Regions from separate parts of the Bradyrhizobium sp. WBAH42 genome, predicted to be linked through region 3. Evidence: predicted binding sites of a transcription regulator. Region 3 holds the regulator's gene; each other region holds the start of a gene.
What was found. Region 3 encodes LexA, which represses DNA repair genes until DNA is damaged. Its sites were predicted from a motif close to TGTTCNNNNTGTGTTCNG; they were not measured.
Positions count from the first base shown of each region.

Region 1: DCG74_RS09280 (ribonuclease T2) is a predicted target of LexA. The motif match lies at 2,918-2,935, and genes of this name have one in related genera.
Region 2: DCG74_RS14725 (DUF3072 domain-containing protein) is a predicted target of LexA. The motif match lies at 5,383-5,400, and genes of this name have one in related genera.

Region 1 covers NZ_CP036533.1:1,977,788-1,987,760, reverse strand. The annotation lists gene DCG74_RS09300 (ATP-binding protein) at 1-1,159, shown strand, start outside; gene DCG74_RS09295 (DUF3617 family protein) at 1,336-1,866, opposite strand; gene DCG74_RS09290 (hypothetical protein) at 1,912-2,220, opposite strand; gene DCG74_RS09285 (hypothetical protein) at 2,403-2,864, shown strand; gene DCG74_RS09280 (ribonuclease T2) at 2,981-3,673, shown strand; gene DCG74_RS09275 (23S rRNA (adenine(2030)-N(6))-methyltransferase RlmJ) at 3,803-4,663, shown strand; gene DCG74_RS09270 (cold-shock protein) at 4,930-5,145, shown strand; gene DCG74_RS09265 (outer membrane protein) at 5,217-5,840, opposite strand; gene uvrC (excinuclease ABC subunit UvrC) at 6,089-8,149, shown strand; gene pgsA (CDP-diacylglycerol--glycerol-3-phosphate 3-phosphatidyltransferase) at 8,246-8,863, shown strand; gene moaD (molybdopterin converting factor subunit 1) at 8,860-9,111, shown strand; gene DCG74_RS09245 (molybdenum cofactor biosynthesis protein MoaE) at 9,116-9,583, shown strand; gene prmB (50S ribosomal protein L3 N(5)-glutamine methyltransferase) at 9,583-9,973, shown strand, end outside.
Region 2 covers NZ_CP036533.1:3,145,290-3,155,262, forward strand. The annotation lists gene DCG74_RS14695 (bifunctional diguanylate cyclase/phosphodiesterase) at 1-1,062, shown strand, start outside; gene DCG74_RS14700 (hypothetical protein) at 1,231-1,443, shown strand; gene DCG74_RS14705 (universal stress protein) at 1,465-2,301, opposite strand; gene DCG74_RS14710 (Do family serine endopeptidase) at 2,507-4,042, shown strand; gene DCG74_RS14715 (hypothetical protein) at 4,306-4,668, shown strand; gene DCG74_RS14720 (DUF6496 domain-containing protein) at 4,675-4,983, opposite strand; gene DCG74_RS14725 (DUF3072 domain-containing protein) at 5,152-5,346, opposite strand; gene DCG74_RS14730 (hypothetical protein) at 5,462-5,683, shown strand; gene DCG74_RS14735 (hypothetical protein) at 5,780-6,022, opposite strand; gene DCG74_RS14740 (hypothetical protein) at 6,118-6,381, opposite strand; gene DCG74_RS14745 (hypothetical protein) at 6,535-6,756, shown strand; gene DCG74_RS14750 (HWE histidine kinase domain-containing protein) at 6,753-8,240, opposite strand; gene DCG74_RS14755 (HAMP domain-containing protein) at 8,254-9,973, opposite strand, start outside.
Region 3 covers NZ_CP036533.1:5,460,671-5,470,643, reverse strand. The annotation lists gene gltA (citrate synthase) at 1-7, opposite strand, end outside; gene gltX (glutamate--tRNA ligase) at 152-1,579, opposite strand; gene DCG74_RS25605 (glutamine--tRNA ligase/YqeY domain fusion protein) at 1,735-3,411, shown strand; gene DCG74_RS25600 (nuclear transport factor 2 family protein) at 3,421-3,807, shown strand; gene DCG74_RS25595 (DUF2171 domain-containing protein) at 4,004-4,237, shown strand; gene DCG74_RS25590 (ComEC/Rec2 family competence protein) at 4,334-6,613, shown strand; gene DCG74_RS25585 (hypothetical protein) at 6,738-7,172, opposite strand; gene lexA (transcriptional repressor LexA) at 7,548-8,249, opposite strand; gene glp (gephyrin-like molybdotransferase Glp) at 8,426-9,634, opposite strand; gene DCG74_RS25570 (hypothetical protein) at 9,767-9,973, shown strand, end outside.

The DNA.
Region 1 (9,973 bases), 3.5 Mb from region 3:
GCAGGACATCGCCGCACTCATCGACGTCTACAAGGGCTATCCGCAGGACAAGGACCGCAACGAGATCCGCCGCATCGCGCAGCAGCGGCTCGGTCTGGTCGTCGATTTCCTGCCCGCCGGCGACATGCCGCCGCCGGGACCAAAACCGTTCTTCTCGCTGCTCGACCAGACGCTGTCGGTGCAGCTCGGCCGCCAGATCGGGCGATCGTTCTGGATCGATACGGTCGGCCGCTCCAACTTGGTCGAGATCCGCATCCAGCTCGACGATGCCGTGATGCGCGTGTTCGCGCAGCGCAGCGCCGCCTATGCCTCGAACTCGGAGATTTTCCTGTTCTGGATGGTCGGCACGTCCTCGATCCTGTTGATCGTGGCGGTGCTGTTCCTGCGCAACCAGATCAAGCCGATCCTGCGCCTTGCCGATGCCGCCGAGAGTTTCGGCAAGGGCCGCGAGGCGCCGAACTTCAGACCGCGCGGCGCGCGCGAGGTGCGGCGCGCGGCGGTCGCCTTCCTCGAAATGAAGTCGCGCATCGAGCGCACGATGGAGCAGCGCACCGCGATGCTCGCCGGGGTCAGCCACGATCTGCGCACCATCCTGACCCGCTTCAAGCTCGAGCTGGCACTGATCGGCGACAATCCCGAGCTCGAGGGCATGCGCAAGGACGTCGACGAGATGTCGATGATGCTGGAGGATTACCTCGCGTTTGCGCGCGGCGATTCCGGCGAGCAGTCGCAGCCGACCGACATGGCACAGGCGCTCGAGGAGCTGCGCAGCGATGCCGAGCGCCACGGCCATACCGCGACCGTCGCCTTCAACGGTCTGCCCGTGGTGACGGTGAAGCCGGCCTCGTTCAAGCGCTGCCTCGCCAACCTCGTCACCAACGCAGCGCGCTACGGCAAGAACATCGCCATCACCGGCCAGCGCGATCACCGTTATTTGACCGTCACCGTCGATGACGACGGCCCGGGCATTCCCGCGCACTTGCGCGAAGAGGTGTTCAAGCCGTTCCTGCGGCTGGACAACGCCCGCAACCAGGACGAAGGCGGCACCGGCCTGGGGCTCGCGATCGCCCGCGACATCGCCCGCTCGCATGGCGGCGACATCACGCTGGGGGACAGCCCGATGGGGGGATTGAGGGCGAGCGTGCGGATACCGGTGTAGGCTTTCTTACCTCTCCCCGCTTGCGGGGAGAGGTCGAATGCGATCGCAGATCGAATTCGGGTGAGGGGGTTACCGGTCTCACAAAAATCTCGTTCGCGGAGAGAGGCCCCTCACCCCAACCCTCTCTCCGTAAGAACGGGGCGAGGGAGCGCACCGTCCGCGCGCGCCGAGCACGCCTACTTCGGCAGCAGCGCCTTCAGCTTGTCCATGTCGCGCGTGTTCATCTTGAAGCCGCCGGGCATGACGATGTCGCCGGGTTTCTGATCCGGCTTGCAGGCCCCGAGCCACTTGGCTTGCAGCGTCGTGGTGCTATCGCGCCCGGCCGTGCCGGCGACGCCGCCTTGCGCATGCGAGGTCGTCTTCACCGTGTAGGCCGAGTTGAAATCGCCGGTGATCTCCGCATGCGAGGTCGTGCTGACGCCGGCGACGCTGCACTCGGAATCGCTGACATAGCCGGTCGCAGTCTTCTTGATCTCCTGCTTGGCGCAGATCTGCTTGGCCATCGGGGAGACGTTGTTGCTCATCTCCTTGTCGACGGTCTCGTCGGTGCAGTGCCGCATGGTCATTTCGGGCACCGGCGAGCCTGATGTGACCAGCTTCATCTCCCAAAGACCGGGTTTGCGTACCGGCAGGTCGTCGGCGCTGGCGCCGCCTGCCGACAACGCGAGGCAGAGCGTCGAGCCGAGCAAAGCGAATTTGCGCGTCATGTCGAAGGCTCCCGGCTGAGAGAAGTGCGGCGCTACGACAGCGCCTCAGTAGAGCGTGCGGATCGGCCGATCGGCGGCGCCATAGGGCACCCAGCGGCAGGCGAACGAGATGTAGCCGCCCTCATAGGCCTGCACGCCCAGGAATTTCGCGACCTTGCCGTAGCGGGCGCAGTGATCGACCGCGACCTGACGCGCATCGACCTGGGTCGCCATCGAATAGGCGATGATGCCGCCGGTGTCGTTGCCCTTGAACGGCGGCACCGGAGCAAAGATGTCGGCGCGCGCCGACTGGCTCGCCATCATGCCCGAGACAACCAGGCTGGCAAGAAGGCCCGCGGCCGCAATGATTCGCATTCCCGTCACTCCAATTGGCTGGCGCCAGTTTACGGTGCCGGGAGGGGCGTGAAAAGAACCGAACCCTGTTGGCCGCGACATCTTGGTCAAGTCCTGGCGAAGTGTTGCCGCGCTGCACTTGACCTCCCCTAACCTTCGCGGCACCGTCCGACCTTCGCAAGAGCCAGCTGTCCGGATTGACCATGCGCGCCCCCTCCCAGAAATCGCTCCGCTTTGCCGCCGTGCTCGGCCTCATGTTGGGAGCGCTGTCGCTCGGCGAGGCCAGGGCCGCCAATCCGCTCGAGCTGAATTTCTGGCTGAGCGGGCCGCGCTATGACGGCGCCGTGGCCGATTGCGACAGGGCGCTGCCGACGATCGCCACCCAATTCTGGGAAAAGGAAAGCGGGTTCTGGAATTCCCCGTTGAAGATCACCGGCTTCTCCGCCGTTCGCGAGGTCGCGTTCCGCCCCTGGCAGTCCGACAACATTCCGCGCCGCTATTGCACCGCTGACGCCATGCTCACCGACGGCAAGGTACGCAAGGTGCATTTCTCGCTCATTGAGGATGGCGGCTTCGCCGGCTACGGCAACGGCGTCGAGTGGTGCGTGGTCGGCGTCGACCGCAACTGGGCCTACAATCCGGCCTGCCGCGCCGCCAAGCCCTGACCGAAGCGGCTGATTCGGGCTGATCAGGCGGCCGACGACTGCCGCCCCAATTTTGTTCTTGAAATGTTCCCATCGCCTGCTAGGCTGTGTGCACAGTCTAGTTGAGGGGCGTCGCCATGTTTCACTCCAGATTGCGTTCGTTGTCCCGTCTGATGATCTCGCTGATCCTCGCCGCGGGGTTGGCCACCCTCGCCGGCGGTGCGAAGGCGCAGGACAAGCGGCAGAACGCACCCGGCGAGTTCGATTTCTATGTGCTGTCGCTGTCGTGGTCGCCCTCGTTCTGCGAGGAAGCAGCCGAACGCGGCGGCCGGTCTCAGATGCAGTGCGGCGGCCGGCCCTACGCGTTCGTGGTGCATGGGCTGTGGCCGCAATACGAGAACGGTTTTCCGGAATACTGCCAGCGGCCGGCGCCGCGCCTGAACCGCAACATCGTCTCCTCGATGCTCGACCTGATGCCGGCGCCGGGCCTGATCTTCAACGAGTGGGACAAGCACGGCACCTGTTCCGGACTCGAGGGCCGCAGCTATTTCGAGATGATCCGCAAGGCGCGCGCCGCGATCAAGATTCCGGCCGAGTATCTCGATCTGTCGCAGCCCAAGACCGTCGCGCCGGCGGAGGTCGAGGAGGCCTTCATCAAGGCCAATCCGGGTCTCAGCAATGCCGCCGTCTCGGTCACCTGCAACCGGACACGGCTGTCCGAGGTCCGCATCTGCCTCAGCAAGGACCTGCAATTCCGCGCCTGCGACGAGATCGAGCGCCGCGCCTGCCGCCGCGACCAGGTGACGATGCCGCCGATCAGGGGCGGCTAGGCCCCGTCATTGCGAGGAGCCCTTGCGACGAAGCAATCCAGACTGCCTTCGCGGAAAGATTCTGGATTGCTTCGCTGCGCTCGCAATGACAAGGGGATGGGATCGCGCCAGACAACGTAGTCCTATCCCATGAACTACCGCCACGCCTTCCACGCCGGCAGCTTCGCCGATGTCATCAAGCACATCGTGCTGGCGCGCATCCTCACTTATCTGCAGGACAAGCCGGCAGCGTTCCGCGTCATCGACACCCATGCCGGCGCCGGCCTCTATGATCTCGACAGCGACGAGGCGCGCCGCGGCGGCGAATGGCTGACCGGCATTGCCCGGCTGCTGCAGGCGCGCCTGTCGAACGAGAGCGCGGCGCTGACGAAGCCCTATCTCGACATCGTCCGCGCCTTCAATCCGAAGGGCGAGCTGAAGGTCTATCCAGGCTCGCCGTTGATCGCGCGCGGCCTGCTCAGGCCGCAGGACCGGCTCGTCGCCTGCGAGCTCGAGCCGAAGGCACGGAAAGCGCTGATCGACGCGCTGCGCCGCGACGAGCAGGCCCGCGTGGTCGATCTCGACGGCTGGGTGGCGCTGCCGGCTTTCGTGCCGCCGAAGGAGCGGCGCGGCCTCGTGTTGATCGATCCGCCCTTCGAGGCCAAGGACGAGTTCGAGCGGCTGGGCGAAGTCTTCTCGGCGGCGTTCGCGAAATGGCCGACCGGTATCTACGTAATCTGGTATCCCGCCAAGAACCGGCGCGCCACCGACACGCTGGCGCAAACCGTGGCGCGGCTCGCAGCTGCAGCAAAGCCGACCGGAAAATGCCTGCGCCTCGAATTCAGCGTCGCGCCGCAAGCCGACAGCGCCGCCCTCACTTCCACCGGGCTCCTGATCGTCAACCCGCCCTACACGCTGCACGGCGAGCTCAAGACCATTCTGCCGGAGCTGGAAATACCGCTCGGCCAGGGCGGGGCTGCCAGATTCCGACTGGAGGCGCCCAAGCCTTAACGTCAGGCCGTAACACTCCGGCATTCTTGGGAAAAATATGCAGGACCGGTAGTCAATCTGCGAAGAACCGTATTATGCTATTTCCGTGACTGGCTTTACGTTCCGCTTCCGCGAATGGTTGCGGCGGAGTGAAGGCCCTAAGAAAGATCCCGCCGGACCGATCAGGTCCGTCCAAGGGATGGCCAGCTCCCGGGCTCCGTATGGCCCGGTCATGTCGCGACGTGAGTCTGCGTCGCGGCGGAGGAGCAATGAGGGGGAGTTTCCCGATGGCCATGACGGGAACGGTCAAGTTCTTCAACGGCGAGCGCGGCTACGGCTTCATCAAGCCTGACGACGGCGGTCGCGATGTCTTCGTTCACATCACCGCTGTGGAGCGGGCGGGACTGAAGGACCTTGCCGAAGGACAGCGTATTACTTTCGAAGTCGAACCGGACAAGAAGGGGAAGGGACCAAAGGCGGTCAATCTTGTGATCCTCTCCTAGCGAGCCTGGCGCGAAAAAAATCCCGGCCGCGAGCGGCCGGGAGGCTGGTCCGGTATTTTCTTCTTTGGATGTCAGAAGCGATAGTTCACGCCTGCGCGGACAACGCTGGCGCTATAGCCGTTTGATACGCCCGTAATTGCGAACTGGCTGGTCGACAGATCGATGTAGAGATATTCGAGCTTGGCGCTCCAGTTCGGCGTGAGGCCGACTTCCGCACCGGCACCGATGGTCCAGCCGGCGGTGGTGTGCGACTCCGTCCAGCCGAAGGTCTGCGCCCGCAGCTCGCCGAAGGCGAGGCCGGCGGTGCCGTAGAACAGCACGTTGTTGAACGCATAGCCGGCGCGGCCGCGCAGGGTGCCGAACCATGGGTTGGAGAATTTCCACGGCGCAAAGGTGTCGTCGGCGCCGGCGGCCTGGATGTCGCCCTCGACACCGAACACCCACGGGCCGTTCTGGAAATTGTAGCCGGCCTGCACACCGCCGACGAAGCCGGACGGCTTGGTGGGGTTGTTGTCGACCGAGCCCCATTGATAGCCGATGTTGCCGCCGAGATAGGGACCTGCCCAGCTATAGGCATTGAGCGGCTGATTGACGGTATAGGGCGCACGCTGCCCGTAATTGAGATCGGCGGCCTCTGCCGAAGCTGTCCAGCCGGCTGCAACCAACGCGGCTGCGCCCACAACGAGCCTCTTCATCACTCACTCCAACGCAACTGTCGCAACCGAGCGATGTCCGCGCCGCCGCGCGAGCAAAACCGGACGGTTACGGAACCAAGAACTTTTCGCGTAGGATTTATCGAGAGTTTTAAGTTAAAGGGCTGTTAAGTCGGGTTACCGCCCGCTTAACAGACTTAAGGAAGCGTTACCGGAAACTGGCCGCCATCCTCTTGCGTGCGGCATGGCCGGAACTTCAAATCGGCACCCCCAGCGCCTAAATTCGCCCCATGGTTCACGATTCCTCCGACAATCCGAACGACCGCGCGCGCAAGCCGCCGCAGGCTGCTGCGAGCGAGGCCCCGCCCGAGCGGCTGGCCGCGCCGGACGTCGATCCCGCGGCGGCAGGCGGCGACGACGAGGACGATGCGCTGCTGCCGGACATCCTGGAAGAGAGCGGCGCCGTCGGCGAAGGCCCGCTCGCGACCGGTCACGAGGCGATCGAGCGCGCGGTCCGCCTCGCGCCGACCTCGCCCGGCGTCTATCGCATGCTCAATGCGAACGCCGACGTGCTCTATGTCGGCAAGGCCAAGAACGTCAAAAAGCGCCTGTCCAGTTATGCGCGCCAGAGTGCGCCACTGCCGGCCCGCATCCTGCGCATGATCGCGGCCACCGTCACCGTGGAGATCGTCTCGACCACGACCGAGACCGAGGCGCTGCTGCTGGAAGCCAACCTCATCAAGCAGCTGCGGCCGCGCTTCAACGTGCAGCTGCGCGACGACAAATCGTTTCCCTACATCCTGATCACCGGCGACCATTGGGCGCCGCAGATCCTCAAGCATCGCGGTGCGCAGACCCGGCCCGGACGCTATTTCGGCCCGTTCGCCTCTGCCGGCGCGGTCAACCGCACCATCACGGCGCTGCAGCGGGCGTTCCTGATCCGCTCCTGCACCGATTCCTTCTTCGAGAGCCGCACCCGGCCCTGCCTGCTCCACCAGATCCGCCGCTGCGCCGGACCCTGCACCCGCGAGATCGATTTCGGCGGCTATTCAACGCTGGTGCGCGAGGCGAGCGACTTCCTATCCGGCAAGAGCCATGCGGTGAAGCAGGAGCTCGCCGGCGAGATGGAGAAGGCCTCGAACGAGCTCGAATTCGAGCGCGCCGCACTCTACCGCGACCGCCTCGCCGCGCTGTCGGCGATCCAGTCGCAGCAGGGCATCAACCCACGCACGGTGGAGGAAGCCGACGTGTTCGCCATCCACCAGGAGGGCGGCTTCTCCTGCGTCGAGGTGTTCTTCTTCCGCACCGGACAGAACTGGGGCAACCGCGCCTATTTTCCGCGCGCGGAGAAGAGCTTTACGCCCGAGGAAGTGCTGGGGTCCTTCCTGGCCCAGTTCTACGACGACAAGCCGCCGCCGAAGAACATCCTGCTCTCGCACGAGATCGAGGAGAGCGAGCTGCTCGCCAATGCGCTGTCGATCAAGGCCGGCCACAAGGTCGAGGTCACCGCGCCCAAGCGCGGCGAGAAGAAGGAGCTGGTCGCCCACGCACTGACCAATGCGCGCGAGGCGCTCGGCCGCAAGCTCGCGGACACGGCGACGCAAAGCCGCCTGCTCGAGGCCATGGCCGCGACGCTGAGCCTGCCGTACGTGCCCAAGCGCATCGAGGTCTACGACAACAGCCACATCCAGGGCACCAACGCGGTCGGTGCCATGATCGTCGCGGGCCCTGACGGCTTCGTGAAGAACCAGTACCGCAAGTTCAACATCAAGTCGGAAGGGATCACGCCCGGCGACGACTTCGCCATGATGCGCGAGGTGCTGGAGCGCCGCTTCAAGCGCCTGATCAACCCGCCCGAGGACGCCGCCACCAAGGCCAAGGACGACGATTTCCCGCAATGGCCCGACCTCGTCATCATCGACGGCGGCCGCGGCCAGCTCAACGCGGTGCGCGAGATCTTCGCCAATCTCGGCCTCACCCAGGTGTCGCTGATGTCGGTGGCCAAGGGGCCGGACCGGGATGCCGGCCGCGAGACCCTGTTCATGCCGGAACGCGAGGCGATCAAGCTGGAGCCGCGCGATCCCGTGCTCTATTTCATCCAGCGCCTGCGCGACGAGGCCCACCGTTTCGTCATCGGCTCGCACCGCAAGCTGCGCAAGAAGGACATCCGCGAGGCCGGCTTGCAGGAGATTCCGGGCATCGGCCCGTCACGCAAACGTGCCTTGCTGCATCATTTCGGCACCCTGAAAGAGATCGAGCGGGCCTCGATCGCCGATCTCGGCAAGGTTCCCGGGGTCAGCGCCGAGAGCGCCCGCAGGATTTTCGAGTATTTCCATCCCCAGCCGGGGTGAACTAAAGGAGGCGACGGTCATATGGTCGTCGCATCCTGCATCCCATTTGGGAGTGGAACGGTTGACCTTCAGGCTTGAGCGGTATTGGTAGGACGGATGAACATCGCCACGACACGAGGGACCACCAGCCGCGCGATGTCCCTCCCCAACATCCTGACCTACGGCCGGATCGCCGCGATCCCGGTCGTGGTCGGATGCATCTATGCGCAGTCGATTCTGGATCAGCCGCTCTGGCTGCGCTGGCTCGCGGTCGCCATTTTCATCGCCGCAGGGGTGACCGATTACCTCGACGGCTATTACGCGCGGATCTGGAATCAGCAATCGGCATTCGGCCGCATGCTCGATCCGATCGCCGACAAGCTGCTGGTCGCCTCCTGCCTGTTGATGCTCGCCGCGGACGGCATCATTCACGGCTGGTCGCTATGGGCCGCGATCGTGATCCTGTGCCGCGAGATCCTGGTCTCGGGCCTGCGCGAGTATCTGGCTGCGCTCCGCGTCAGCGTGCCCGTGACCAAGCTTGCGAAATGGAAGACCACGGTCCAGCTGGTAGCGATCGGGTTCCTGCTCGCGGGACCGGCCGGCGACGAGGTCGTGCCTGTGGTCTCGATGATTGGCCTCGCACTGCTGTGGGCCTCGGCGATCCTCACCATGTACACCGGTTACGACTATTTCCGCGCCGGCATCCATCACCTCATCAAGGAGGACGAGGGATGAAGGTGAAGTATTTCGCCTGGGTGCGCGAGCGCGTCGGCAAGGCCGAAGAGACGATCGAGCCGCCCGCGAGCGTGCGCACCGTCGAGGAGCTGATCGCCTGGCTCTCCGGCCAAAGCGAGGCTTATGCGCATGCGTTCGAGAAGCCGAAGGTGATCCGCGCCGCGATCGACCGCGCTCACGTCAAGCAGGACGCCGCCATTGCAGGCGCCCGCGAGGTCGCGTTCTTCCCGCCCATGACCGGCGGCTAGGCTCATGACCTGCCCCGTCACCATCCGTATCCAGGAAGACGATTTCGACATCGCGCGCGAGATCTCGGTTCTGACCGGCAGCCGGACCGATATCGGCGCTGTCGTGAGCTTCTCCGGGATCTGCCGCGCCGACGAGGACAGCGCCAACGTCGCGGCGCTGACGCTCGAACATTATCCCGGCATGGCGGAGGAAGAGATCAGGCGCCATGCCGACGAGGCCATTTCGCGCTGGCCGCTCAACGGCGTCACGGTGATCCACCGCGTCGGCCGCTTCATGCCGGGCCAGAACATCGTGCTGGTCGTGACCGCCTCGCAGCACCGGCAGGCGGCGTTCCAGGCGGCCGAGTTCCTGATGGACTATCTCAAGACCAGCGCGCCGTTCTGGAAGAAGGAAGAGAGCGCCACCGGCACCGGCTGGGTCGAGGCCCATGCCCGTGACGACGAAGCCGCCGCACGCTGGACGAAATCCTGATGGCTAAAGTTACGAAGAAGACCGCGCGCGGCCGCGCCGCGCCGAAGCTCGCGAAGGTGGGACCCGGCGAGCTTCTCACGCTGCTCGACTTCGTCCGTTACGCGGTGAGCCGCTTCGTCGAGGCGAAGCTCGCCTTCGCCCATGGCACGACCGATCCCGTCGCGGAAGCCGCGTTCCTGGTCTGCGAGGCGCTGCATCTCACTCCCGACCAGTTCGAGATCTTCGCCAACGCGCGCGTCACCGCCGCGGAAGGCAAGACCCTCCTCGATCTCATCCATCAGCGCGTCACGACGCGCAAACCGGCCGCCTATCTCGTCAACAAGATCTACATGCGCAGCCTGCCCTTCTATGTCGACGAGCGCGTCATTGTTCCGCGCTCCTTCATCGGCG
Region 2 (9,973 bases), 2.3 Mb from region 3:
GTCGCCCGCATCGGCGGCGACGAGTTCATGATCCTGATGCCCGACGATGCCAACCGTGAGGATGTTCTGGCGCTGGCCGAACGCCTGGTCGAGACGATCGGCAAGGAGCTCGAGGTCGACGATTATCTCTCCCATGTGGGCCTCAGCGTCGGTATCGCGTTCTATCCGGACGATGGCGTGAACGCGGCGACGCTGCTTGCCAACGCCGACTCGGCTCTCTACCGCGCCAAGCGCGAGGGCAGGGGCCGGGTCCGCTGCTTCGAATCCGAGATGGACCAGGAGCTGCGCGACCGCAGGCTGTTGCAGCACGATCTGCGGCAGGCGCTGGAGCTGAACCAGCTCCTCGTCTATTTCCAGCCGCAGGCGCGGGTGGATGGCGAGGTCATCGGCTTCGAGGCGCTGCTGCGCTGGAATCACCCGACGCGGGGGTTCGTGCCGCCGGACCAGTTCATTCCGCTCGCCGAGGAGAATGGGCTGATCGTCGAGATCGGCGAATGGGTTCTGCGCGAGGCGTGCCGCGAGGCGGCATCCTGGCCCAGGCCGTTGCAGGTCGCAGTCAATCTGTCGCCGGTCCAGTTCCAGGCGGGCGATCTCGAGCGCTCGATCCACCAGATCCTGTTGGAGACGGGGCTGACGCCGACGCGGCTCGAGGTCGAGATCACCGAGGGCGTGCTGATCGGCGATTTCAACCGCGCGCTCGATCTGCTGCGGCGGCTGAAGGCGCTCGGCATCCGCATCGCCATGGATGATTTCGGCACCGGCTATTCCTCGCTGTCCTATCTGCAGTCGTTCCCGTTCGACAAGATTAAGATCGACCGCAGTTTCATCTCAAACCTGGAGGCGACGCCGCAATCGGCCGAAATTGTCCGCGCCGTCCTGAGCCTGGCGCACGCGCTGAAGATCCCGGTCGTTGCCGAGGGGGTGGAGACGGAAGCCCAGCGTGCTTTTCTGGCGCGCGAGGCCTGCGAGGAGATGCAGGGCTATCTCGTCGGCCGTCCCGACCTGATCGAACGCTATCTCGACCTGGTCGGCGTCGCCGTGGAGCGCCGCCTCTACGCCTAGGGTCGGGCACACAGTTCCAAGCGGACGTTTGGAACAAAAATCCTTACCGGCGCTTCTCGAAAATTAACTTGGCTTAGGCGCGTTGAGCGCGCAGCAAATGTTTTGCATAAGCGCCATCGGCCTGACGCAAATCAGGAGAATAAGCCTGTGAACGCGAGGGAGGGTCTCATGGAGAACGTACGTCGCTACCGGGCGCTGGCGTCCCTCTGCCGTCAGCAGGCGGCATACCGGCCGCTCCAGACCTGGGAACTCCTCGGCCAGGCCGAACATTTCGAATATCTCGCTGAAATCGAGCTCCAGGCGCATTTCGACGCGTGCAATGTGCACCGCGACAAAGACGCCGCCGCGCCGGAGACATGGAAAGCTCCCGTCGCGGCGTGACGGCGCCAAGCCGGGCTCGCCTCAATGGGACATCAGCGTCGGGACCGTCATGGCTTCCAGCATGGCGCGGGTGACGCCCCCGAGAACGCGCTCCTGCAATCGCGAATGGCCGTAGCCGCCCATCACCAGGAGATCCAGGCTCTCGTCGGCCGCCAGCGACAGGATGATCGGCTGAATGTCGGCGCGGGTTGCCGTCCGGCCGACGATGCGGGTCGACAGTCCGCGCCGGCCGAGATGTCTGGCCAGGCCGCGTGCTGAAGCTTCACCGGCGACGGCGTCGGTCTCGTTGACGCTGATGATCACGATCTCTTCAGCGCGGGCCAGGAACGGGGCTGCGTCGCGCATGGCGCGGGCGGCAAGGCGACTGCCGTCCCAGCAGATGCCGATCCGGTTCGCCTTGAAGGCTCCTCGAAACGTGTAGGGCAGGAACAGCACCGGGCCGCCCGCCTGGAATAGGATCTCGCTGGGCACGTCGTTGTCGAACGCGCCTTGCGCCGGATCGGGCTGGAGCACGATGCTGAGGTCGTGCAAACGCGCCATCTCGCCGAGCGAGCCGGCTGCATCCACCGGGATCGCGCCGAGTGCGTGGCAGGTATAGGAGATGCCGGCGTTCGCCGCCTCGCTCTTGAATACCGCGAGCGCAGCCTCGGCCCGCTCCACGGCGCGCTCGCGCTCCAGCTCGAACACGGCCGCCACGGCCGCGCCACCTTCCATGACGTAGGCTGCACTGGTGGCGACATAGCCGACCGCGACCGCGTCGAGATGCGCGTTGAACTTCGCCGCGAGCGAGATCGAGCCCTCGATCGCAGGACGCATGGGACGTTCGGTGGGAATGTGGACGAGAATGTCTTTGTACATGGCGCGCCTCCGCTGAGCATCATCGGATGGTCGCAGTTTTTCACTGCGCGAAGGAGGCGCGTTGAGCTGCATCAAACCTCCGGGTTGCCTGCTGCGCCCGCTCATCCATTCTTTGCCGAGATTTAATCGGACGGACGGGACGCCGTAAGGTGGCAGCGACCATGTTGAGGGCAAGGCGACACCCGCTCAACATGGATATTTCGACATGAACGATCGCGTCAATTCCGACATCACCACGTCTCGCAAGATCTTGCGGCCGCGCCGGCTCGCGCTGCTCGGCACCGTGGCCGCGCTGGGCGTGGCCGCCCTGGCTATTGCGCCGGGCGCTTCGCCGTACGGCATCACCTCCTTGATTGCGCCGGCTCAGGCGGCCGAAGCCGTCGCGACGCCGCCCGGCTTCGGCGATCTCGTCAGCAAGGTCAAACCCGCAGTGATCTCGGTGCGGGTCAAAATCGACCAGGACAACGACAAGAGCGCGATGCTGCAGCAGAACCGGATGGATTCGGACGAGGACACGCCGTTCGACCAGTTCTCGCGGCAGTTCGGCTTCCGCTTCCCGGGCGGTGCGAACGGCATGCCGCGCCAGCGCCACCAGATGATCACGGGCGAAGGCTCCGGCTTCTTCATTTCCGCGGACGGCTATGCCGTGACCAACAATCACGTCGTCGATCGCGCCCAGTCCGTGCAGGTGACGATGGACGACGGCACGACCTACACCGCGAGGGTCGTCGGCACCGATCCGAAGACCGATCTCGCGCTGATCAAGGTCGACGGCAAGAAGGACTTTCCGTTCGTCAATTTCTCCGACCAGAAGCCGCGCATCGGCGACTGGGTGGTCGCGGTCGGCAATCCCTTCGGTCTTGGCGGCACCGTGACCGCGGGCATCGTCTCGGCCAGCGGCCGGGATATCGGCAATGGTCCCTACGACGACTTCATCCAGATCGATGCGCCGATCAACAAGGGCAATTCCGGCGGCCCGGCCTTCGACATGAACGGCAACGTGATCGGCGTGAACACCGCGATCTTCTCGCCCTCGGGCGGCTCGGTCGGCATCGGCTTCGATATCCCGGCTTCGACCGCCAAGCTCGTCGTCGCGCAGCTGAAGGACAAGGGCGCGGTGACCCGCGGCTGGCTCGGCGTGCAGGTGCAGCCGGTGACCTCGGATATGGCCGACAGCCTCGGCCTGAAGGAGGCACGCGGCGCGATCGTCGACAATCCGCAAGATGGCAGCCCGGCGGCGAAGGCCGGCATCGAGGCGGGGGACGTCATCACCGCGGTCAATGGCACCGCGATCAAGGATTCTCGCGATCTCGCCCGCACCATCGCCGGCTTGGCGCCGGGCACGTCCGTGAAGCTCGATGTCTTCCGCAAGGGTGGCAGCAAGACCGTGACCCTGGCGCTCGGCGAGTTGCCGAACGAGCGGCAGGCCAAGGGCAACGAGGGCATGGGGCAGTCGGGTGCCGGCATGCCGCGCCTCGGCCTCAGCCTGGCGCCGGCAGGTGACGTTCAGGGCGCAGGCCAGAACGGCGTGGTCGTCACCGAGGTTGATCCGCAAGGCCCGGCCGCGCAACGCGGCATCCGGACCGGCGACGTCATCGTCAATGTCGGCGGCAAGGCTGTCAGCAGTGTCGGCGAGGTGCGCTCCGAGCTGGCGCAGGCCAAATCGTCGGGCAAGCGCAGCGTGCTGCTGCAGATCAGAAGCGCGGAGGCCACCCGCTTCGTCGCGGTGCCACTCGCCTAACGCGAACCTCGACCGCTACAAATCCAGAAAGGCGGCCTCGGGCCGCCTTTCGCACACGAGCTCGCCAGGTCCGATAACATTCTCGTTAACGGCAGGTAGGGTGACCGGGTGCGTCCGAAAAAGCCGTGTTCGCTGATCACACTCGCCAGGTGCCTCGGTGCTCTGCGGCAACGTCGCCGCTGAGAGGGGTTGCAAGCGTGGAACTTCGAACCTCGCGGCGATTTTTGGAACTCGCCGGCGGTTCACATGAGATCGGTGCCGACATGGATCGATTGAAGGTCTCGCTGAGGAGTGCGCTGCTGGTGGCGCCATTGGTGCTCTCAGGCGGAAACGCCCTCGGGCGCGACGACGGCCGCTACGCGGATTCCCCTCTGAAGCCATGGTTCGACAGTTTGCGCAGCCATCTCGGTCCGTGCTGCTCGGATGCGGACGGTTTCGCCGTCGCCGATCCCGACTGGGAGTCGCACAACGGGCGTTACCGTGTGCGCCTCGACGGGCAGTGGATCGACGTGCCGGATGAAGCCGTCATCACCGAGCCGAACCGGGCCGGCCGCACCATGGTGTGGCCGGTCAAGACTGCGTTCGGGATTTCGATCCGCTGCTTCATGCCGGGGAGCATGATCTGAGACCGGTCAGCGCGACCGTTTGGATGATTTGCGCTTCGATGATTTCTTGCTCGATGATTTCCTGGACGACGTCCTCGACGATTTCTTGGACGTCTTGTTGGCGCTCTTGCGCGTCGAAGCCTTCTTCGGGACCTTCTTTCCCTTCTTGCGTGCCTTCGACAATCCGATCGCGATCGCCTGCTTGCGGCTCTTGACGCGGCCGCCGCGCCCGCCTCGGCCGCTCTTCGCGGTGCCCTTCTTGTAGCGCCGCATCTCGCTGGCGACATCGCTGCCCGAGCTGCTTGAGTAGCGGCGTTTCTTTGCCTTGCGTGCCATGCATGTTCTCCCTCGGCGAGGAGAACCATTCGGCACAGCCATGGTTCCGGGAGCGCGGGCGGCGCAGCTAAAGCGCGATGCGATTAGGATGAACCGTCATCGCGCTTTAGGCTATTGTTCGAGCATGATCTCTTCGGAAAATCGCCGCACACTTTTCCGGACCATGCTCTAGAAGGAATTTGCCAGCTCGATCTCCGCTTCCAGCGCCTGGATGCGTCGTGCGGCCTCGCTAAAGGACAGATCCCGCGCATATTGGCCGGGCTGATAGGCCTCATCGCTCAGCCGCTTCAGCTTCAGGCCCTGCGCCCGCGTCATCTGCTCGCCAAGTACAAATCTGGCGTCGTATTTACCTTGAACCTGCATCTGGCGTCTCCGTCCTGAAATCGTGACTTGACTATATGTTCTTATTTTGTTCTAACAAGCCACGGACAACAGAATTAATGAAATTCGACGTAAAATCAGAGCCTTGAGGCTTGAGATGGCCGACGTCGAGGCGTCGGTGCGCGACCTCGTCGAGCGCGATCGCGACTGCACGGAAAGGGCCCTGGCGCAGATGGACCTGCGCCGGAAAATCAACCTCCTGATTGCCGAATGGAAGGCGGCCGGCGGCAGCGACGTTCTGCCTGACGTCCGCGACCGGGTGCGCCTTCGTCCCGTGAAGACAGGCGGCAATCCCGCGCGCGCAGCCGAGCGCCGCTGAGATCGTTGGCGCCGGATACCGCCAAGTGCCGACCCCAAGATAAGATGGAAGACAGAGGGTCCCGCAATGGCGGGGCCCTCCATGATTTGGGAGCGCCTATTTGGTGTTGGTCATGCTGCCCTTGTTCGTCATGGTGCCGCTCTGATCGGAGCCCGGGCCGGCGCCGCCTTGGCCCGTGGGGTCAGCGCCCTTGGAAGACTTGGTGTTGGCGCCGGTGGTCTGCGACGATGACGTCGAGGATCCATGCTTGGCCTTGTGCGACTTGGCCTGGGCGGCGAACGGCGTCGCGGCAAGGCCGGTTGCTACCATGACGGCGAGAGCGAGCTTGGTCGTGTTCATGCGGGGGAACTCCCTGTGTTAAATTGACGCAGGCAGCAAACCGCGCCTCGCGGCAGGAGTTCCCGGCAAAGCATCTTCCGTACGTCACGCACGCTTCAAGTTTGCTTGTCCTCGGCCAGGATGAACACGGCGCCGGTGAGCGTCGCGCCGATCGCGAAGGTCGTCACCAAGGTGAGGGCGAAGACCGTCGCGGCCTGGCCCCCGCCGTTATTCAGCAGGTTGGCCACGGCTGGATTGGACAGGACGAGCGCGAGGCTGAAGGTGAGGCCGAGCGCTGCGCCCATCATTGCATGCGTCATCAGCCTGATAAGGCCGCTGGCAGAGATCAGCTCGGACGACTTCTTGTTGTTGGTGCGCATGCGACGGCATCCCGAACTGCCACGCCAACGCGCTCGTGATTCCCTGGTTCCGTTCCGCTGAAGGAATTGTCATCGCCCGCTTCATCCGGCGTTCATGCCGGGCTTGCCAAGATGAGCGCCGGCAAAACGGGAACATCGACGGGGAACATCGACATGGGTAAGGTCGTCTTTCTTTACCGCTCGCTGGCCTATCGCAACGCAGCCGCGGACATCCTGCGCAAGGCGCGCAAGCTCCCGCGTGGCGCGGAGCGGAGCGCGGCTCGCCGCTACGCGAGGGCGCTGCGCGATCTCGCGCGAACGGAAGCCTGGCTCGAAGGGCGTATCGCGCGCGAACCGCGCACGGCTCAGCGCATGACGAGCGCAGCGTCCGGCTAGCCGGATGCGCGCTGCAATTCGGCAGCGCCCGCAGTGTCGAATTTGCCGGGTGCGGTCGTCGCGCTCTTGCGTGTCAACGGCACCTCCAGACGACACAACAGGCCCTCGGCGCGCCAATCGAACTGCGCCTGTCCGCCAAGCTGGGACTCGATGCTCGCAAGCAGGCTTCGCGTGCCGAAGCCGCGGGATTTCGGGGTCTTGACCAGGGGACCGCCGGATTCCTCCCAGCTCAGCGTGAGCCGCTCTGCGTCGACCTGCCAGTCGATCGCGAGCCGCCCCGATCGGGTCGAGAGCGCGCCGTACTTGGCCGAGTTGGTGAAGAGCTCGTGCAATGCGAGCGCCAGCGTCTGGGCCGTCGCCGGCACCAGCTGAACTTCGGGCCCTGCCAATTTGATCTGGCCGCCGAGCGAATAGGGCGCAAGCTCCTCGTCGATCAGCCTGGAGAGCTCGGCGCCCTGCCAGCTCGACAGCGACAGGATGGTGTGCACGCGCGCCAGTGCATTGATGCGCCCCTCGACGGCATTGACATAGGCCTTGACCTCGTCGGCCCGGGTGAGGCGCACGATCGACTGCGCCAGCGCCAGCGCGTTCTTGGCGCGGTGATCGACTTCCCGCGCCAGCAGGTTCTGCCGCTCCTCGGCCCGCTTGCGCTCGGTGATGTCGACGGTTACGCCGCTGACCCGCACCACGCGCCCGCTCTCGTCGGTCGTCGCAGCCGCCGTGCCGACGCACCAGCGCACCTCGCCGTCGGGCCGCACGATGCGAAACTCCGTCTCGTAGGCGCGCGTGCCCTTGTTGAATTCGGCGATCGCCTTGCGCAACTGATCGACGTCGTCGGGGTGCAACAGGGCCTGAACGCTGCCCGGAGTGACCTCGAAATCCTCGGGGCTGACGCCGAAGATGCGGTATTGCCCCTCGTCCCACATCCAATCGCCGCTGATCCAGTCCCAGTCCCAGGACCCCATCTTGCCGGCCGCGATCGCCATGCTGCGCCGTTGCTCGCTCTCGCGCAGCTTCGCGGTGGAAGCCTCCAGTTCCGCGGTGCGGGCGCGGACGCGGTCCTCGAGCTCGTGGTTCAGCCGTTCGAGCTCGCGCGTCTTGCGGTAGAGCTCGGCAAACACCTTGATCTTGGCGCGAAGCACCTCCGGCACGACCGGCACCGGCACGTAATCGACCGCGCCCATCTCGTAGCCGCGCAGCCGGTCGATGTCGCTGACCTGGATGGCTGAGATGAAGATCATCGCGGTCTTCTGAAAGCGCGGATGCTCGCGGATCATCGCGGCGAGCTCGAAGCCGTCGAGCTCGGGCATGCAGACGTCGACCAGGATCACCGCGATCTCGGTCTTGAGCAGCACCTCCAGCGCCTCGCGGCCCGAGGAGGCGATCACGAGGTTCTCGCCGAGATCCTTCAGGATCACCTCATAGGCGAGCAGCTTGGCCGGCTGATCGTCGACGAGCAGGATGTTGACCTTTTCCTGGTCCATACGCGGGTCCAACTCAGCGATGCAGCCACATGCGGATCGCAAGCAGCAATTGGTCGGTGTTGACCGGCTTGGCGAGGTAATCGGACGCGCCGGCTTCGAGGCACTTCTCGCGGTCGCCCTTCATCGCCTTGGCGGTCAACGCGATGATCGGCAGACGGGAGAAGGCCGGGTTCTCGCGGATCACGCCGATGGTCTGGTAGCCATCCATCTGCGGCATCATGATGTCCATCAGCACGATCGCGATCTCCGGATTGGATTCGACCAGTGTCACCGCCTCGCTGCCCGTCGTCGCCGTCAGCACTTTCATGCCGCGTCGTTCCAGCACGCTGGACAGGGCGAAGATGTTGCGGGCGTCGTCGTCGACGAGCAGGGCGGTCTTGCCGATCAGGTCCTCGTCGGAACTGTTCAGCTTCTCCAGCATGCGCTGCTTCTCGACCGGCAGCTCCGTGATCACGCGATGCAGGAACAACGCGGTCTCGTCGAGCAGGCGCTCGGGCGATTCCACGCCCTTGACCACGATGCTGCGTGCCATGGTGTGGAGCTCGGCATCCTCCTCGGCGGAAAGCTCGCGGCCGGTGAACACCACGACGGGGATGTTCGACAGCGCCTCGTCGTTGCGGATCTGATCGAGCACCTCGAAGCCGCTCATGTCGGGAAGCCTGAGGTCTAGCACCACGCAATCGCAGGGCTGCTCGCGCAGCGTCGAGAGCGCGCCGGCCCCGGTATCCGTGGCCAGGATCTCGATGTCGTCGTGGTGCAGCAGCTCGCGGATCGAGAGCTGCTCGGCCTCGTTGTCCTCGACGATCAAGAGCCGCTTGCGCCGCGGCCGCGCATATTCCTTGATCTGCGTCAGCGCGGCCGAGACGCCCTCGGTCGTCGTCGGCTTGTTGACGAAGGAGAACGCGCCGCGCGCCAGCGCATGCTGGCGGTCCTCGTCGAGCGTGATGATCTGGACCGGGATGTGGCGGGTGAGCGGATTGTGCTTGAGCTGGCTCAGCACGGTCCAGCCGAGCATGTCGGGCAGGAAGACGTCGAGGGAGACGGCCGTCGGCTGGTACTGCTTGGCGAGCTCGAGGGCCTCGGCCCCGCGCGCGGCGACCAGGACCTTGAAGCCCTTGTCGCGGGCCAGATCGACCAGCACGCGGGCATAATGGGGGTCGTCCTCGACGATCAGGAGGATGGTGTCGCCGGGCTCGAGGTTGAGGCGGTCGTCGGGCAGCTGCTCGATGACGCGCTGCTGGTCAGGCGCGGCCGGCTGCAGCGCCGGCGGCTGGCTGTATTGCTGCGGCGCTGGCGCCCGCGGCGCGAGGGTCGGGCCGGAATATTTCAAGGGCAGATAGAGCGTGAAGGTCGAGCCCTTGCCCGGCGCGCTGCGCAGGTGGATCTCGCCGCCGAGCAGGCTGGCCAGCTCGCGGCTGATCGCAAGGCCGAGGCCGGTGCCGCCATATTTGCGGCTGGTGCCGGCGTCGGCCTGCTGGAACGCCTCGAAGATCAGCTTCTGCTTCTCCAGGGGAATGCCGATGCCGGTGTCGGACACTTCGAAGGCGATCACGGCCGGCGCGGAGTTCAGCACCGGATGATCCGTCCCCCAGCCGCCGATGGCGCCGGTGACCTGCAGGCGCACTTCGCCGTCGGCGGTGAACTTGAAGGCGTTGGAGAGCAGGTTCTTCAGAACCTGTTGCAGCCGCTTGGAGTCGGTCACGATGCTGCGCGGCAGGTTCGGATCGACGTCG
Region 3 (9,973 bases):
CGTCCATCAGAGGTCCCCGATGTGTGGTGAAACGGGCCGGAGCCGGAGGCCCCCAGGGCGACCATGGGGGCAGGCCGGATGTTCCAGAATGTGGGGGAGATGGGTATATTATTGCTATGTGCGCTGCAAGATCGCCGCACGCATGGTCGACTTACGTCGTAGCCTGATCCTTGAGCCGGGCGAGGCTTTCCTGGCGGCCCAGCACGTCCAAAACCTCAAATATGCCGGGCGACGTCGTCCGTCCGGTGAGCGCCGCCCTGAGCGGCTGGGCGACCGCGCCGAGCTTGAGACTATTTTCCTCCGCAAAGGCGCGTAGCGCGGCCTCGGTGGTGGCGCCGCTCCACGTCTCGACTTTCTCCAGCGCGGAATGAAGCTGGCCGATCAGCTTGCGGTTCTCGGGCGTCAGTAGCGCCTCCGCCTTGGGATCGAGCGCCAGCGGCCGGTCGGCGAAGATGAAATGGGCGCCGTCGATCAGCTCGATCAACGTCTTGGCACGCTCCTTGAGGGCCGGCATGGCCTTGAGCAGCTGCGCGCGCGTGGTGTCGTTTAATTTGGCCTTAATCTCGTCGCGGCTCGGCACGATGTGGTCGAGCACGTCCTCGAACATCTTCACGAGTGATTGATCGTCGGCGTGACGGATGTAATGGCCGTTGAGGTTTTCCAGCTTGGCGAAATCGAAGCGGGCGGCGGCGCGGCCGACGCTGGCGAGATCGAACGCTTCGATCATCTCCTCGGTCGAGAAAATCTCCTGGTCGCCGTGGCTCCAGCCGAGCCGGACGAGGTAGTTGCGCAGCGCAGCCGGCAGGTAGCCCATGGCGCGGTAGGCATCGACGCCGAGCGCGCCGTGCCGCTTGGACAGTTTCGAGCCGTCCGGGCCGTGGATCAGGGGGATGTGGGACATGCTCGGCAGCGCCCAGCCCATCGCATCGTAGATCTGCTTCTGCCGGGCGGCGTTGATCAGGTGGTCGTCGCCGCGGATCACATGGGTGACGCCCATGTCGTGGTCGTCGACCACCACCGCGAGCATATAGGTCGGGTTGCCGTCGCCCCGCAGCAGGACCAGATCGTCGAGGTTCTCGTTCTGCCAGACCACGCGGCCCTGGACCTGGTCCTCGATCACGGTCTCGCCGGTCTGCGGCGCGCGCAGGCGGATGGTGGGCTTGACGTCGCTCGGAGCCGCCGCGGGGTCGCGGTCGCGCCACATGCCGTCATAGAGGCGGGTGCGGCCTTCCGCCCGCGCCTTCTCGCGCATGGCGGCGAGCTCCTCGGCGGTGGCGTAGCAGCGGTAGGCCTTGCCGTCGGCCAGCAGCTGCTCGGCGACCTCGCGGTGTCGGGCGGCGCGGGCGAACTGGTAGATGACCTCGCCGTCCCAGCCGAGCTCGAGCCACTTCAGCCCGTCGAGAATGGCGCCGATCGCCGCCTCCGTGGAGCGTTCGCGGTCGGTGTCCTCGATCCGCAGCAGCATCTTGCCGCCGTGCTTCTTGGCAAAGAGCCAGTTGAACAGCGCCGTGCGGGCGCCCCCGATATGGAGGAAGCCGGTCGGCGAGGGAGCGAAGCGCGTGACGACGGAATCGGACATTCTTGGCAGGGCCTATGCATTGGAGGCGGTGGTGTATAGCAGGAACGGGACATAACTAAAGGGCGACGGCGGACCTGACAGGCCTTGCTTAAGCTCTTGGCGCGGCCACGCGAATTTGGCAGAAGAACCGCTGATTTCCCTACAGGATTTTCGTAATGACAGAACCGGTGGCAGCTGAGGTTGGGCGCGATTTCATTCGTGACATCATCCAGGCCGACCTCGACCAGGGCAAATACAAGGAGATCGTGACCCGGTTCCCGCCGGAGCCGAACGGCTATTTGCATATCGGGCACGCCAAGTCGATCGCACTCAACTTCGGCATCGCCCAGGAGTTTCCGGGCCGCTGCCACCTGCGCTTCGACGACACCAATCCGGTCAAGGAAGAGCAGGAATATATCGATTCCATCCAGGCCGACGTGCGCTGGCTCGGCTTCGACTGGGGCAAGAACCTGTTTTTCGCCTCGGACTATTTCGACCGCCTGTATGAATGGGCGGAGCAGCTGATCCGCGACGGCCTCGCTTATGTCGATGACCAGACCCAGGAGGAGATCCGCCTCTCGCGCGGCACGCTGACCGAGCCCGGCAAGAACTCGCCGTTCCGCGACCGCTCGGTGGAGGAGAATCTCGACCTGTTCCGCCGCATGAAGGCCGGCGAATTCCCCAACGGCGCGCGTGTGCTGCGGGCCAAGATCGACATGGCCGCGGGCAACATCAACCTGCGCGACCCCGTGCTGTACCGCATCCTGCATGCGCACCATCCGCGCACCGGCAACGCATGGTGCATTTATCCGAGCTACGACTATGCCCACGGCCAGTCGGACGCGATTGAAGGCATCACGCATTCGATCTGCACGCTGGAGTTCGAGGACCACCGGCCGCTCTACGACTGGTTCATCGAGAAGCTGCCGGTGCCGTCCAAGCCGCACCAGTACGAGTTCGCGCGCCTCAACCTGACCTACACGCTGCTGTCCAAGCGCGTGCTGACGCAGCTCGTCCGCGAGGGTCATGTCGCCGGCTGGGACGATCCGCGCATGCCGACCATGGCGGGCATGCGCCGCCGCGGCGTGCCGCCGGCCGCATTGCGCGAATTCGTCAAGCGCATCGGCGTCGCCAAGGCAAACAGCGTCGTCGATGTCGGCATGCTGGAGTTCTGCATCCGCGAGGAGCTGAACCGCACGGCGCAGCGGCGCATGGCAGTCTTGAGGCCGCTCAAGGTCGTGATCGAGAATTATCCGGAAGGACAGACCGAGGAGCTCGAGGCGATCAATCATCCGGACGACGCTAGCGCCGGCACGCGCAAGATCACGTTCGGCCGCGAGCTCTATATCGAGCAGGACGATTTCATGGAGAACCCGCCGAAGAAGTTCTTCCGCCTGTCGCCGGGCAACGAGGTGCGGCTGCGCTACGCCTATTTCGTCAAGTGCACCGGCGTGATCAAGAACGACCAGGGCGAGGTGGTGGAGCTGCGCTGCACCTATGATCCCGCGACCAAGGGCGGCAACGCGCCCGACGGCCGCAAGGTCAAGGCGACCATGCACTGGCTGCCGGCGGCGACGTCGAAGCCGGCGGAGATCCGCATCTACAACCAGCTGTTCGCCAATCCGAGCCCGGACGCTTCGAACTTCGCGGCCGATCTCAACCCGAACTCGCTCGAGATCCTCGCCGATGCGCGGGTCGAGGCGTCCGTTGCGGAGAGCAATTCGACCGAGCCGATGCAGTTCGAGCGCCAGGGCTATTTCGTCCGCGACAAGGACTCGACGCCGGGCAAGCCGGTGTTCTCGCGCACGATCGGCTTGCGCGATACGTTCGCCAAGGAAGTCGCGAAGGGCTGAGGCGAGGGCATGAGCAGCGAAGCCGACGCCATCGTTTCCGCCATCATCGCGAAATGGTGCGTCGGCTTCGCGACGCTCGATGCGACCGCGCTGTCCTCGCTCTATGCGAAGAACGCGTTCTTCTTTGGCTCGAACCCAAAACTCTATCGGGGCAGGGACGGCGTTGCCGATTATTTCAACGGCCTGCCGCGCTGGCGCAGGCCGAGCGCGACCTTCTCCGACGTGTACGCCGCGCAGGCCGGCCCTGACCTGATCAACATGGCCGCGATCATCACGTTCGATCTCGCCGGCGAGCGGGACGATCTCGTCGTCAAGATGAGCTGGGTCATCATCCGCGAGGAAGGCGACTGGAAGATCGTCAATCACCACGCCTCGTCGCAGGCGCCGCTGATTTAGCGGTCGTTCCATCAGTGTCGTCATTCCGGGGCGCGCCACTCGGCGCGAGCCCGGAATCCATACTCACGATGGTGGTTATGGATTCTCAGATGCGCAATTGCGCATCATAGCTCGCGACTTCGTCGCGCCCCGGAATGACGATTGAAACGAACGCGCGCCTGCCGCGTTGGCCGCGATCCCAACCAAGGATCCCGCCATGCAGAACATCGCAGAGCATATGGAAGTCATCGGCGCCGACGGTGTCCATGTCGGCACCGTCGACAGGGTAGAGGGCAACCGCATCAAGCTGACCAGGAAGGACAGCGGCGAGGGCAGCCACAAGGGCCACCATCATTTCATCGACAAGGGCCTCGTTGCCGATGTTGAAGGCAACAAGGTGCGGCTGTCCGCCAAGGCGGACGTCGCCGTGACGATGGAAGAGGAAAAGTAGGGCGCTCCGTCGCCCGTTCCCGATCTGTACCGCTATTCGCGCAGCCGCACGGTCCGGTAGCCTCCGCACCCGTCGCGTATCGCAAGGTGCAGGGGAATGGCGGAGCCGGGGCGGCCAGGACGCTCCCAGGGAGTTGCCGGGACGTGGCCGGTCGGCCGCGCCGCCCCGGCCGGCGGCTTTGCGCCGGCGGGGTTTGGCATCTGGCCGGCCATCGTCGAAATGCTGCGCCAGTGGGCGCGCGCCGAGGCCGGGCCAGGCCGGCTGTTGCCGTGGGTGCCCGTCGCCTTTGGCGGCGGCATTGCGCTTTATTTCGCCGCCGATCATGAGCCGGTGCTGTGGGTGGTTGCCGCGACGGCCATCGCGCTGATGCTCGGCGCGGTGTTGCTCCGGCGGAGCCGGCTGTTTGCGCCTGCGATCATGATCGCGGCGGTCGCCGCCGGATTTGCCATGGCGACCTGGAAGACGGCGCGCGTCGCCCATCCCGTGCTCGCCAAGCCGCTTTATTCGGTGTCGCTGTCGGGCTTCGTGGAAGCGCGCGACATTCGCGAGCGTACCGATCGCTTCGTGCTGCGCGTCAGCGCGATGGAGGCGCAGCGCGGCGACGTCAAGCTCGAGCGCGTCCGCCTCTCGGTGCGCAAGGGCACGGCGCCCGAAGTCGGCAGCTTCGTGCAATTGAAGGCGCGGCTGCTGCCGCCGATCTCGCCGGTGCGGCCCGGCAGCTATGATTTCTCGCGCGACATGTTCTTCCAGAGCATCGGTGCCTCCGGCTTCGTAATGGGCGCGATCACGGCGTCCAGGCCGCCGGATGCCGGCGGCCTGCGGCTGCGCTATGCCGCCTTCATGCAGGGCCTGCGCGATGCGATCGACGCGCGCATCCGCGCAACGCTCGAAGGCGACAACCGGGCGATCGCAACGGCGCTGCTCACGGGGCGGCGCGATGCGATCACCGCGCCGGTCAACGATGCCATGTTCGTCTCGGGGCTCGGCCATGTGCTGTCGATCTCCGGCTACCACATGGCGGTCGTCGCCGGCGTCGTCTTCTTCGCGGTGCGCGCGCTGCTGGCCTTGATCCCGGGGCTGGCGGCCGGCTTTGCCATCAAGAAATGGTCGGCGGCCGCTGCGCTGGTCGCGGCGGCGTTCTACCTGTTGCTGTCGGGCGCGGAAGTCGCGACGCAACGATCGTTCTTCATGACGGCAGTGGTGTTGATCGCCGTCATGGTCGATCGCCGCGCCATCACCTTCCGCACGCTGGCGGTGGCGGCGCTGATCGTGCTCGCGGTCGCGCCGGAGGCGCTGGTGCATCCGAGCTTCCAGATGTCGTTTGCGGCAACGCTCGGGCTGGTCGCGCTGGTGCAGATCGGCATGCCGAACCTGCTCGCCTCACCCGATCATTCCGCGACGGCGCGGATCGCGCTGTGGGGCGGCCGCGAGATCGCGATGCTGTTCCTGGCCTCGCTGATCGCGGGGCTCGCGACCACGCCATATGCCGCCTTCCACTTCCATCGCGTGACGCCATACGGCGTCATCGCCAATCTCGGCGCCATGCCGGTGGTGTCGGCGCTGGTGATGCCGGCCGGGCTGCTCGGACTGCTCGCAGCGCCTTTCGGGCTCGACGGCGTGTTCTGGTGGTTGATGGGAATCGGCATCGAGTGGATGGTCCTGGTCGCGCGCTGGGTGGCGGCCCTGCCGGGCGCCGTCGGCCGCATTCCGGCGTTCGGGATCGCGCCGCTGATCGCGGCGAGCCTCGGGCTCATCGTGATGGGCCTGTTGCGCACGCCCTTGCGCTGGTCCGGCGCCCTGGTGCTGCTGGCGGCGATCCTCTGGGGGCTGTCGGTGCGCCAGCCTGATGTCCTGATTGCCGGGGATGGTGCGAGCGTCGCGGTCCGGGGCGCGGATGGGCGCTTGCAAGTGATCCGCGCCAGCAAGGACAGCTTCCTGCTGAAGGAGTGGCTGGCCGCCGATGCCGATCCGCGTGATGCCGGCAACGCCTCGTTGGCGAGCAGCGCGTCATGTGACGAGTCCGGTTGCGTGGCGCCGCTCGCGGACGGACGGCTGATCGCGTTGGCGACGCGCATCGACGCGCTGGCCGATGATTGCAGCCGCGCCGCGCTGGTGGTGACGGCGCGGCCCGCGCCGCCCGACTGCGCGGCGATGGTCGTCGATCGGGCGCGTCTTGCCAGTCAGGGCGCGCTGGCTCTGACGCGAAGCGGAGAGGGTTTTTCGGTGCAGGCGGTGAGGGCGAGAGGGGCAAGCCGTCCTTGGCTGCCGGCCGGCGCCGGCGAGGGGGATTTCGACGGCAGCCTCGTGCCGAAGACGGCCGTGCCTCGCAACCGGGACGCAACGCCATCGGAGGCCGACTTGCAGGCCGACGATTGAAGATCGATGCGGGGAAAATCGGTCCGACGGGATCCCGCAGGACGCAAACCATACCATCTCGCCGGCCGCGGCCGGCGATGGCATTTGAATTTGGCCCTCGACTTTTCGGTCGGGGCCGACGGCGTCAGCCGATCGGCAGGCGCGTGATCGTGGGCCGCGTGTCGGCGACGATCTGCGGCTTGTGCTCGCGCTCGATGGCTTGCTGCGTCACCGGCAATTGCAGCACGGTCGCGCGCTGGCCTTCGACGAGCTGCGTCACCAGCACGTACTTGCCGTCCGGAAATTCGATCGCGTCATGATGGCGATCGGGAATGTGCGGGTCGATCTTGCCGAACTTGCCGACGCGGGAGTTGACGGTTCGCGTCCAGATCCAGCGGTTGTCATAGCGGACGTTATCGGCGAAAGCGAGCTCCGTTCCCGGCAGCAGACAGACCGCGACGGAGAGATCGGCTTCGGAGGCGAAGCCGCGCGTCGAGGTGCCGCGGAAGGTTGTCGTGACGATCGTCTCGCCAACTTCGGCGGGGCGCGTCGCGACGGCATGCAGGCTATAGTCACACATCGGGTGCTCCTCATACTGGGATAGCGACCCGCGTCTCTTTCGAGGCGCAGGCCTCTATCAGAGTGGAAGCCTCCAACGCTCTGCTCGGTTATGGGCAAATCTGCGGCTCGCATCCGCAGCACGCGATCACATTATCTTTCCCGGATTCGATAGGAACAAACCTCGCGTCCTTGCATTTGGCCCGCACTATCGGCGCTGTCGGCACAACTCTACCGGCGGAGCGAAATGGCCGCGTGTCCGCATGGGCGAGTGTCGCGCGGGAAGAGGCGCCGAACAGTCAGCGCAGAACCAGAAAGACCATCCAGCCGGAGCGGACAAGTATCCGCTCCAATCTTGGATCGACGATCGAAGCGCGCGTAGCGCTTACTTCCGGTATCAGTACTTCCGGTAAAGCCCGATCAGCTTGCCCTGGATCTTCACGCGGTTCGGCGGAAGAATGCGGACCTCGTAGGCGGCATTGGCGGGCTCGAGCGCGATCGAGGCGCCGCGGCGGCGGAAGCGCTTGAGCGTGGCCTCCTCGTCGTCGATCAGCGCCACCACGATGTCGCCGGTATTGGCGGTCTCGTTGCGCTGGATCAGCGCCATGTCGCCGTCGAGGATGCCGGCCTCGACCATCGAATCGCCGCGCACCTCGAGCGCGTAGTGCTCGCCGGAGCCGAGCATGTCCGGCGGGACGCTGATGGTGTGGCTGCGGGTCTGCAGCGCCTCGATCGGCGTGCCGGCCGCGATGCGGCCCATCACGGGCACCGCGACGGGGCGCTCGCCCTCATCCGCGGGCGGGCTGGAGCTCGCGCGCACCTTGCCGAGATTGCCCTCGATGACGCTCGGGGTGAAGCCGCGGCGATTGCCGGCTGCGGCCTGGAGCTCGGGCAGCTTGATCACCTCGATGGCACGGGCGCGGTTGGGCAGGCGGCGAATGAAGCCGCGCTCCTCGAGCGCAGTGATCAGGCGATGAATGCCTGACTTCGAGCGCAGGTCGAGCGCATCCTTCATCTCGTCGAAGGACGGCGGCACGCCGCTTTCCTTCAGACGTTCGCTGATGAACCGCAGAAGCTCGTATTGTTTGCGCGTCAACATCTCGACCAAAGTCCCCCGGTTGATGTCGTTCGATTCCGAGACGATGAAGTCGGCAATAAGCCGCTACATCCTCGAAACAAATCATGAACGGACACTATATGTTCGATATGTGTTCCGCAACTGCTTAATTTATGGTGAACGAGGCCGAACTCGCGGAATGCGTGCGGCCGGGCAGCTCAGACGGGCAGCCGCAGCACCTCGCAAGGTGTGCCGGCCTCGGCCTTCGGCGCGAACGGTGCGCGCACGAGAAGTACCTGTGCCGCAGAGAGATTCGCAAGCAGGGAGGAGTCCTGATGGCTGACGGGAAGGGCGACGCGCGTGCCGTCGTCGCGTACCTCCAGCCGCGCACGCAGATAATCCTCGCGCTGGTCGTTGGCGCCGAGATCGCGGCCCAGCACGGCGCGCTCGCGCTGATGATGAATCACAGAACCGCCCGACAGGGCCCGAATCAAGGGCACCATGAACAGGAAGGCGCACACGTATGACGACACGGGATTGCCGGGCAGGCCGATCACGCGCATCGCGCCGAGGCGACCATGCATCATCGGCTTGCCGGGCCGGATCGCGATCTTCCAGAACGCAATCTCGATGCCTTCGCCCTTGAGCGCCTGCTGGACCAGATCGTGGTCGCCGACCGACGCACCGCCGGTCGTGACCAGGATGTCGGCGCCGCTCTCGCGTGCGCGGCGGATGCCGGCGGACGTGGACTCCAGCGTATCGGCGGCAATTCCGAGGTCGATGGTCTCGGCGCCCTCGCTGCGGGCAAGGGCGTGCAGGGCATAGCCATTGGAATAGACGATCTGACCGGGACCAGGCGCGGTGCCCGGCATGACCAGCTCGTCGCCGGTGGCGAGAATCGCGACCCTCGGGCGGCGGATAACGGCGAGATGAGGATGATTCATTCCGGCGGCGAGGGCGAGATCGCGCTCGGTGAGACGGATTCCCTTGCGCAGCAGCACGTCGCCTTCGCGGAAGTCGATGCCCGCAGGGCGGATGTGCCGGCCACAAATTGCGGCTTCCTTGATCGTGACATGCGTGCCGTCGGCAATTGTGTCCTCCTGGATCACGACGGCATCGGCGCCGTCGGGAACGACGCCGCCGGTGAAGATCCGCACGGCTTCGCCGGGGCCGACCCTTCCCGCGAACGGCCGACCCGCCGCGACCTCACCGACGACGGTCAGCCTGGTCTCGATGGCCGCGTCGGACGCGCGCACGGCATAGCCGTCCATCGCCGACATCGCCTCCGGCGGCTGCGTACGCCGCGCCGCGACATCGTGCGCGAGCACACGATGGTGGGCCTCGTCGAGGCGAACCATCTCTTCAGCCAGCGGCTCGGCGCCGGTCAGCACCGCGGCGAGCGCGTCAGAAACCGGCATCAGGGCCACGGGCGAACTCCGCAACAAATCAGGACTCGGTCGGCAAGTTCTAGCTGAGCGGAGGGACTGAAGCAAAAAGGCCTCCCTGGCCAGCAAGAAGCCACACTTCCTTTCGGTCTCGGGTCGGCTTATCTTCTGTCCATGACAAAACTGCTCGAAAAGGCGCTCAAGGCCGTGCGGCAGCTTCCTGCGGATAGCCAGGACGAGATCGCGCGCGCCATGTTGGCTTTGAGCGACGGCGGAGAGGAGGCTGAGGAAATGGATCCCGGCCACCTTGCGGCGGTCCTCGAGGGGCTCACACAAGCGAACCTCCGGCAATTTGCGTCTGACGCCGAGATCGAAGCAGCC